Linked DNA regions of Pseudoduganella dura. The protein of the gene in region 1 purifies or fractionates together with the protein of each later gene. This does not show direct contact. Links are inferred from orthologs where the notes say so. Each region holds a gene or a part of one and is shown on either strand. Other genes may lie near its edges.

What was found.
Region 2: the proteins of GJV26_RS10025 (region 1) and GJV26_RS20565 purify together in Escherichia coli (affinity purification with mass spectrometry, with the first as the bait; 2 studies listed by BioGRID). This does not show direct contact. The link is inferred for Pseudoduganella dura from one-to-one orthologs.

The regions. Positions count from the first base shown.
Region 1 is NZ_WNWM01000002.1:2,267,664-2,270,720, reverse strand. What follows is about bases 103-2,842. They hold GJV26_RS10025 (DsbC family protein), read left to right. Parts: upstream 103-981; coding sequence 982-1,704; downstream 1,705-2,842. Other genes in these bases: GJV26_RS10015 (xanthine dehydrogenase family protein molybdopterin-binding subunit), read left to right, coding at 2,275-2,842; GJV26_RS10020 ((2Fe-2S)-binding protein), read left to right, coding at 1,806-2,264; GJV26_RS10030 (FAD-dependent monooxygenase), read left to right, coding at 103-933. Outside these bases: more of GJV26_RS10030, read left to right, coding at 1-102; more of GJV26_RS10015, read left to right, coding at 2,843-3,057. UniProt on the Escherichia coli protein: Acts as a disulfide isomerase, interacting with incorrectly folded proteins to correct non-native disulfide bonds.
Region 2 is NZ_WNWM01000002.1:4,706,443-4,709,619, reverse strand. The notes cover bases 1-2,860. They hold GJV26_RS20565 (FKBP-type peptidyl-prolyl cis-trans isomerase), read right to left. Parts: upstream 1,774-2,860; coding sequence 1,228-1,773; downstream 1-1,227. Other genes in these bases: GJV26_RS20560 (ribosomal protein uL16 3-hydroxylase), read left to right, coding at 1,867-2,860; GJV26_RS20570 (hypothetical protein), read left to right, coding at 64-1,224; mutS (DNA mismatch repair protein MutS), read left to right, coding at 1-67. Outside these bases: more of GJV26_RS20560, read left to right, coding at 2,861-3,003; GJV26_RS20555 (DUF7931 domain-containing protein), read left to right, coding at 3,052-3,177. UniProt on the Escherichia coli protein: Folding helper with both chaperone and peptidyl-prolyl cis-trans isomerase (PPIase) activities. Chaperone activity prevents aggregation of unfolded or partially folded proteins and promotes their correct folding.

The DNA.
Region 1 (3,057 bases):
GGCGACGGCGAGCAGCCCGGCCACCTCAACTTCGACGCCTACGGCGCCCATGCCGATACTCTGGCCTGGATCGTGGAGGACCGCAACCTGAACGGCGCCCTCGATGCCGCGCTGCGCTTCGCGCAGAACGTGCATGTCGTGACCGGCCGCGCGGTGGCGCTGAAATGCGACGAGCATGGCGCCGCCGTGCAGCTGGAGGATGGCACTGCCGTCAAGGCATCGCTGATCGTCGGCGCGGACGGCGCCCAGTCATGGGTGCGCGGCCAGTGCGATATCGGCCTCGACTACAAGCCGTATGGCCAGAAGGGCGTGGTTGCCAACTTCGAGACCGAGCTGCCGCACCACGGCGCCGCCCTCCAGTGGTTCACTTGCACCCGCGGTATCGTGGCGCTGCTGCCGTTGCCCGGCAACCGCGTATCGCTGGTCTGGTCCGCGCCGGACATGCTGGCCGACCAGCTGTGCAGCGAAGGCGCGCAGGCGCTGGCCGACCGCCTGGCGGAATTCGCCGCCGACAAGCTCGGCAGGCTGACCCCGGTATTGCCGGAGGGCGTGCGCGCCTTCCCGCTGGCGCTGGTGCGCCCCCATTCCCTGGTGGCCCAGCGCGTGGCGCTGATCGGCGACGCGGCCCACGTGGTGCATCCGCTGGCCGGCCATGGCATGAACCTGGGCTTTGGCGACGTGCGCGACCTGGTGCGCGCCGTGACCGAACGCGAGGAACACCGTTCCATCGGCGACGAGCGCGTGCTTGCCCGCTACGGCCGCTCGCGCAGGGAAGAAGTGCTGCTGATGCAAGCCACCACTGATGGCTTGCAACGTTTGTTCGGCGCCAATCTCGAACCGCTTCGCGCGGCGCGCAATTTCGGGCTAAACTTGCTGGATAAATTGCCGTTCGTCAAGCGCACGCTGATGTCCCACGCGCTGGGCCGGCACTGATCACACCCTGGCGGCGCGGCGATCCCGTGCTGTCCCCTCGGAGAGTCTATGAAGTTCATCAAGACCGGCCTCGTGCTGGCATCGGCGTTGCTGATGTCGTGCGCGGGCGCCGACAACGGCGTCGAAGCCACCATCCGCAAGAACGTCGAGCCGAAACTGGGCGACAACGTCAAGATCGACTCCGTACGCGAAACGCCATATGCCGGCCTGTACGAAATCCGTATCGGCAGCGAGATCCGCTACACGGACAAGACGGGCACATACCTGTTCGCGGGGCACATCTTCAACCTGAAGACCAAGGAAGATGTCACGCAAGCCCGTATCGACGACATCAGCCGCATCAAGTTCTCGGACCTGCCGCTGGAACTGGCGCTGAAAACGGTCAAGGGCAACGGCAAACGCGTGGTTGCCATCTTCGAAGACCCGAACTGCGGCTACTGCAAGAAATTCCGCCAGCAGACGCTGTCGAAGGTCGACAACGTCACCGTCTACACGTTCATGTACAACATCCTGTCGCCCGATTCCACCGTGAAATCGCGCAATATCTGGTGTGCGGCGGACCGCAACCGTGCATGGGACGACTGGATGTTGTCCGGCAAGCAGGCGCCGGCCGCGCCGGCCGGCTGCACGGCGCCGAACGACAAGGTGCTGGCGCTGGGGAACAAGCTGGGCCTGCAAGGCACGCCGGCGATCTTCTTTGCCGACGGCAGCCGCATTCCGGGCGCGATCGACGCCGCGGCAATGGAAGAGAAATTCGCTTCCATCAAGTGAGGCGGCATTAACCGCAACGACTGCATCGACGCGGCGCGCCAACGAAGCGCGCCGTTTTTACATCCGCTTTTTCGATTTCTCCGCCAAAACCAGGAGCAAACATGGTCATCCTGAACATCAACGGGCGCGACACCCAGGTGGACGCCGATCCGTCGACACCCATCCTGTGGGCGTTGCGCGACAACCTCAACATGACCGGCACGAAGTTCGGCTGCGGCGCGGCGCTGTGCGGCGCCTGCACCGTGCACCTGGCCGGCCAGCCGATCCGTTCGTGCGTGACGCCGATCTCCGCGGCCGTGGGCCGGAAGGTCACCACGATCGAGGCGATGGAACACGACAAGGTGGGCAAGGCCGTGCAGGACGCCTGGGTGAAGCACGATGTGCCGCAATGCGGCTACTGCCAGAGCGGGCAGGTGATGAGTGCCGCCGCGCTGCTCAAGACGAACAGGAAGCCGACCGACGCCGACATCGACAGCGCCATGGCCGGCAACATCTGCCGCTGCGGCACCTACCAGCGCATCCGCCTGGCGATCAAGGACGCGGCGAAGACGCTCGCCTGAAGGAGAACACATGCGCACTGAATGGATCACTCCGGAGGAAATGGCGGCATTGGCGGCCGGCGACACGGCCGGCCCGTCGCGCCGCGGCTTCCTGAAGGCCGCCGGCACCGGGCTGGTGCTGGGCTTCACGTTCGCCGGCGGCAGCCGGATGGCGCGCGCGGCCGATGCGTCCGCTGCCGGGCCAAAGCCTTCGCAACAGCCCAACGCGTTCCTGCGCATCGCGCCGGACAACACCGTCACCGTGCAGGTGAACCGGCTCGAATTCGGCCAGGGCGTGCAGACGGCGCTGCCGATGCTGATCGCCGAGGAGCTCGATGCCGACTGGTCGCAGATGCGCGGCGCGCTGGCGCCGGCCGGCGAAGCGTACAAGGACCCGGCGCTGGGCATCCAGATCACCGGCGGCTCCGGCACGGTGGCCCACTCGTGGGTACAGTACCGCGAGATCGGCGCCAGGGCGCGGGCGATGCTTGTCGCCGCGGCGGCCGAACAGTGGAAGGTGCCGGTTGGCCAGGTCAAGGCGTCGAAAGGTTTGCTGACCGCTCCTGGCGGCAGGAAGGCGACCTACGGCCAGATGGCCGAAGCAGCGATGAAGCAGCCCGTGCCGCGACACGTGGTGCTGAAGAACGCCGATAAATTCCGCTTCATCGGCAAGCCGATGCCCCGGCTGGACGCCCGGGCGAAATCGGACGGCAGCCAGCAGTTCGGCATGGACTTCAAGCCGGCCGGCACGAAAGTGGCCGTGGTGGCCCGCCCGCCCGTGTTCGGCGCGAAGGTGAAAAAATTCGACGCCGCC
Region 2 (3,177 bases), 2.4 Mb from region 1 along the record:
CGATGCGTTGTCGCCGCGCGAAGCGCTGGACCGGCTGTACCAGCTGAAGCGTCTCGCGCCGGCATGAAGCGGCGCGCCGGCCTGGCCTGCCTGCTGCTGGGCGTCGCCCTGGCAGGGGGCGCCCTGCCGGGTGCACGGCTCGCCACGGCGGCGCCGGTGATGTCACAAGCGGCAGAAGGGGGGAAAGGGGCACAGGCGGCGCCGGAGGACGCAAAGTCGTTCGACATCGCCATCATCGGCCATGCCTTTCCAGGGGACTCCGGCGACGACGACCTGCAACGCACGCTCGCCCGCGCCGACCGGGAAAAACCGGCGTTCGTGATTGCCACCGGCATCAAGTCGGCGGCGGAACCCTGCACCGACAAGCTGTACCTGCAGCGCAAGGCCCTGCTGAACAGGTCCGACCGGCCGCTGATCCTCGTGCTGTCTGGCGACGACTGGACCGCGTGCCGCAACTCGGCGGGCCGCTCGAACGCGATCGAGCGGCTGAACCGGATCCGCGAGATCTTCTACGACGGCCAGGAAGCGCTGGGCCGCCGGGTGCTCGACCTGAACCGGCAATCGACGATCACGAAATTCCGCAGTTATTCGGAAAACGCGTACTGGGAGCGCGGCGGCGTGCTGTTCGCCACCATCAACCTTCCCTCCCCCAATAACCATTTCCTGCCCGAGGCGGGCCGCAACAGCGAATACGAAGACCGCCTGGTCGCCAACCGCGCCTGGCTGCAGCGGCTGTTCGGCATGGCCAAGCGGCGCAAGCTGGAGGGACTGGTGCTGTTCTCGAACGGCGCCGTGCGCATCCATGCCGAACCGGGGTTTTCGCTGCTGGCCGGCTTCTCCAGCAAGCAGGACGGCTTCGCCGAAACGCGCCGGCTGGCGCGTACGCTCGCCGGAAAATATGCGGGCAAGGTGCTGCTGGTCGATACCAGCCGCGAGCCCCCGGTCAAGGGCGACCCGATACCGGGCACGGTCACATGGCAAGGCAACCTGGGGCACGTGACGCTGGGCGGCGAATGGCATGTGCTGCGCGTGGCGCCGGGGAGCGAACAGTTGTTTACGCTGCACCCGGACGAGGCAAAACAGCGCGTGCAGGGGAAACCGCCCAGGAACGATAACGAACAGCGGAAGCTGCCCAGGAATGAAAGCGGGCAGCCGAAGCTGCCCGATGGCGGCAAGCCGAAGCCCGCCGCGGAGAGCGAACCGCCGAAGCCGTCCGCGAAGTAAGGATCAGTGCACCGGGTGGGTGCGGAACTGGTCGCCTTCGTCGCCTTCGTCGTCCTCGTCGTCACCGTGGTGGTGGCCGTGTGCGCCGTGCACGTGCTCGTGGGCGATTTCCTCATCGGTGGCTTCGCGCACTTCCAGCACTTTCAGGTCGAAGCGCAGCGCCATGCCGGCCAGCGGATGGTTCCCGTCCAGCACGACCTTGTCTTCGGCGATGTCGGTCACGGTGAAGATCATCGCTTCCTCGTCGTTGTCGCCATCCGGCATGCCTTCGAACTGCATGCCCACTTCGAGCGGCTCCGGCAGGCGCGAGCGCGGCTCCACCTTCACCAGGTTCGGGTCGTAATCGCCGAACGCATCGTCGGGTTCGATCTGGATCGTGTTGGCGTAACCGACTTCCTTGCCGTCCAGCTCTTCCTCGATCTTCGGCAGGGTGTTTTCGTACCCGCCGTGCAGGTACACCATCGGCTGGCGGCCGTCTTCGATCAAATTGTTCTGGGCGTCGGACAATTTGTATTGCACGGTCACGACGGTGTTCTTGGCGATCTTCATTTCGCATCCTTTCTGGTCTAATGGCGCCGATTATACTCCGTGGCCGGCCGGAGCCGCGCGGCCTTGCCGCCATGCCGGTTGTTATAATATGGTATGAAAAAATCCGCACCGCTCCGCCTCCTCGGCGACATCACGCCCGCGCAGTTCATGCGCGATTACTGGCACAAGAAACCCCTGTTGATCCGGCAGGCCATTCCGGGCTTCAAGCCGTTGCTGCCGTTCGATCAGCTCGCCGCCCTGGCCACGAAGGATTACGTGGAATCGCGCCTCGTCACGCTGGCCGATGGCGAATGGAACATGCAGCATGGGCCGCTGCACGAACTGCCGCCGCGCGCGCAGCGCGAGTGGACGATGCTGGTGCAGGGCCTGAACCTGCAGGACGATGCGGCCGACGCGCTGCTGCGCCAGTTCCGCTTCGTGCCCGATGCCCGGCTCGACGACCTGATGGTCAGTTTTGCCACCGACGGCGGCGGCGTGGGCCCCCACTTCGATTCGTATGACGTATTCCTTCTCCAGGCCGAAGGGCAGCGCCGCTGGAAGATCGGCCCGCAAAAAGACCTGTCGCTGGTCGAAGGCCTGCCGCTGAAAATCCTCAGCAATTTCAAGCCCGCCGAGGAATTCGTGCTGGAGCCGGGCGACATGCTGTACCTGCCGCCGCATTATGCGCACGACGGCGTGGCGATCGGCGACTGCCAGACGTATTCGATCGGTTTCCGCTCGCCGTCGTACCAGGAACTGGGCGAAGCGTTCCTGCAGTTCATGGCCGACTCGATCGACCTGCCGGGCCGCTACGCCGATCCGGACCTGGAACCGGCCGGCAAGCCGGCCGAAATCCCGAAGAACATGCTGGGCCGGCTGGCGGACGAGCTGAACAAGATGCAGTTCACCGAAGACGATTTCGCGATCTTCCTCGGCGAATACCTGTCCGAGCCCAAGCACAATGTGTTCTTCGTGGGCCCGGAAAAACCGCTGACCGCGGCGCGCTTCGCGCAGACGGCGGCGAAACGGGGCGTCAGGCTGTCGCGCAAGACGCAGATGCTGTACCGCGGCAAGCACGTCTTCATCAATGGCGAATCGTTCGCGATCGGCCGCGCCGACAAGGCGGCGCTGGAAGCGCTGGCCAACGACCGGGTGCTGGACGGCGCCGCGGTTGCCGCCGCCTCCGGGGACGTGATGGACGCGCTGTTTGCCTGGTACACCGACGGCTGGCTGGAACTGTCCGGCAAGTGACGTGCAAATAAGCAGCGAACAAGCAGCAAACAAGGACAAGGAGCGGCGATGGACAGGCACACATTCGATACCCGCGCCGGCTTCCAGGCCCGGCTGGATGATTGCCTGTCCCGCGCGCGCCTGTCGCTGGCGCTGTTCGACCCGGACTTCGGCTGGTGGGAGCTCGGCAGCATC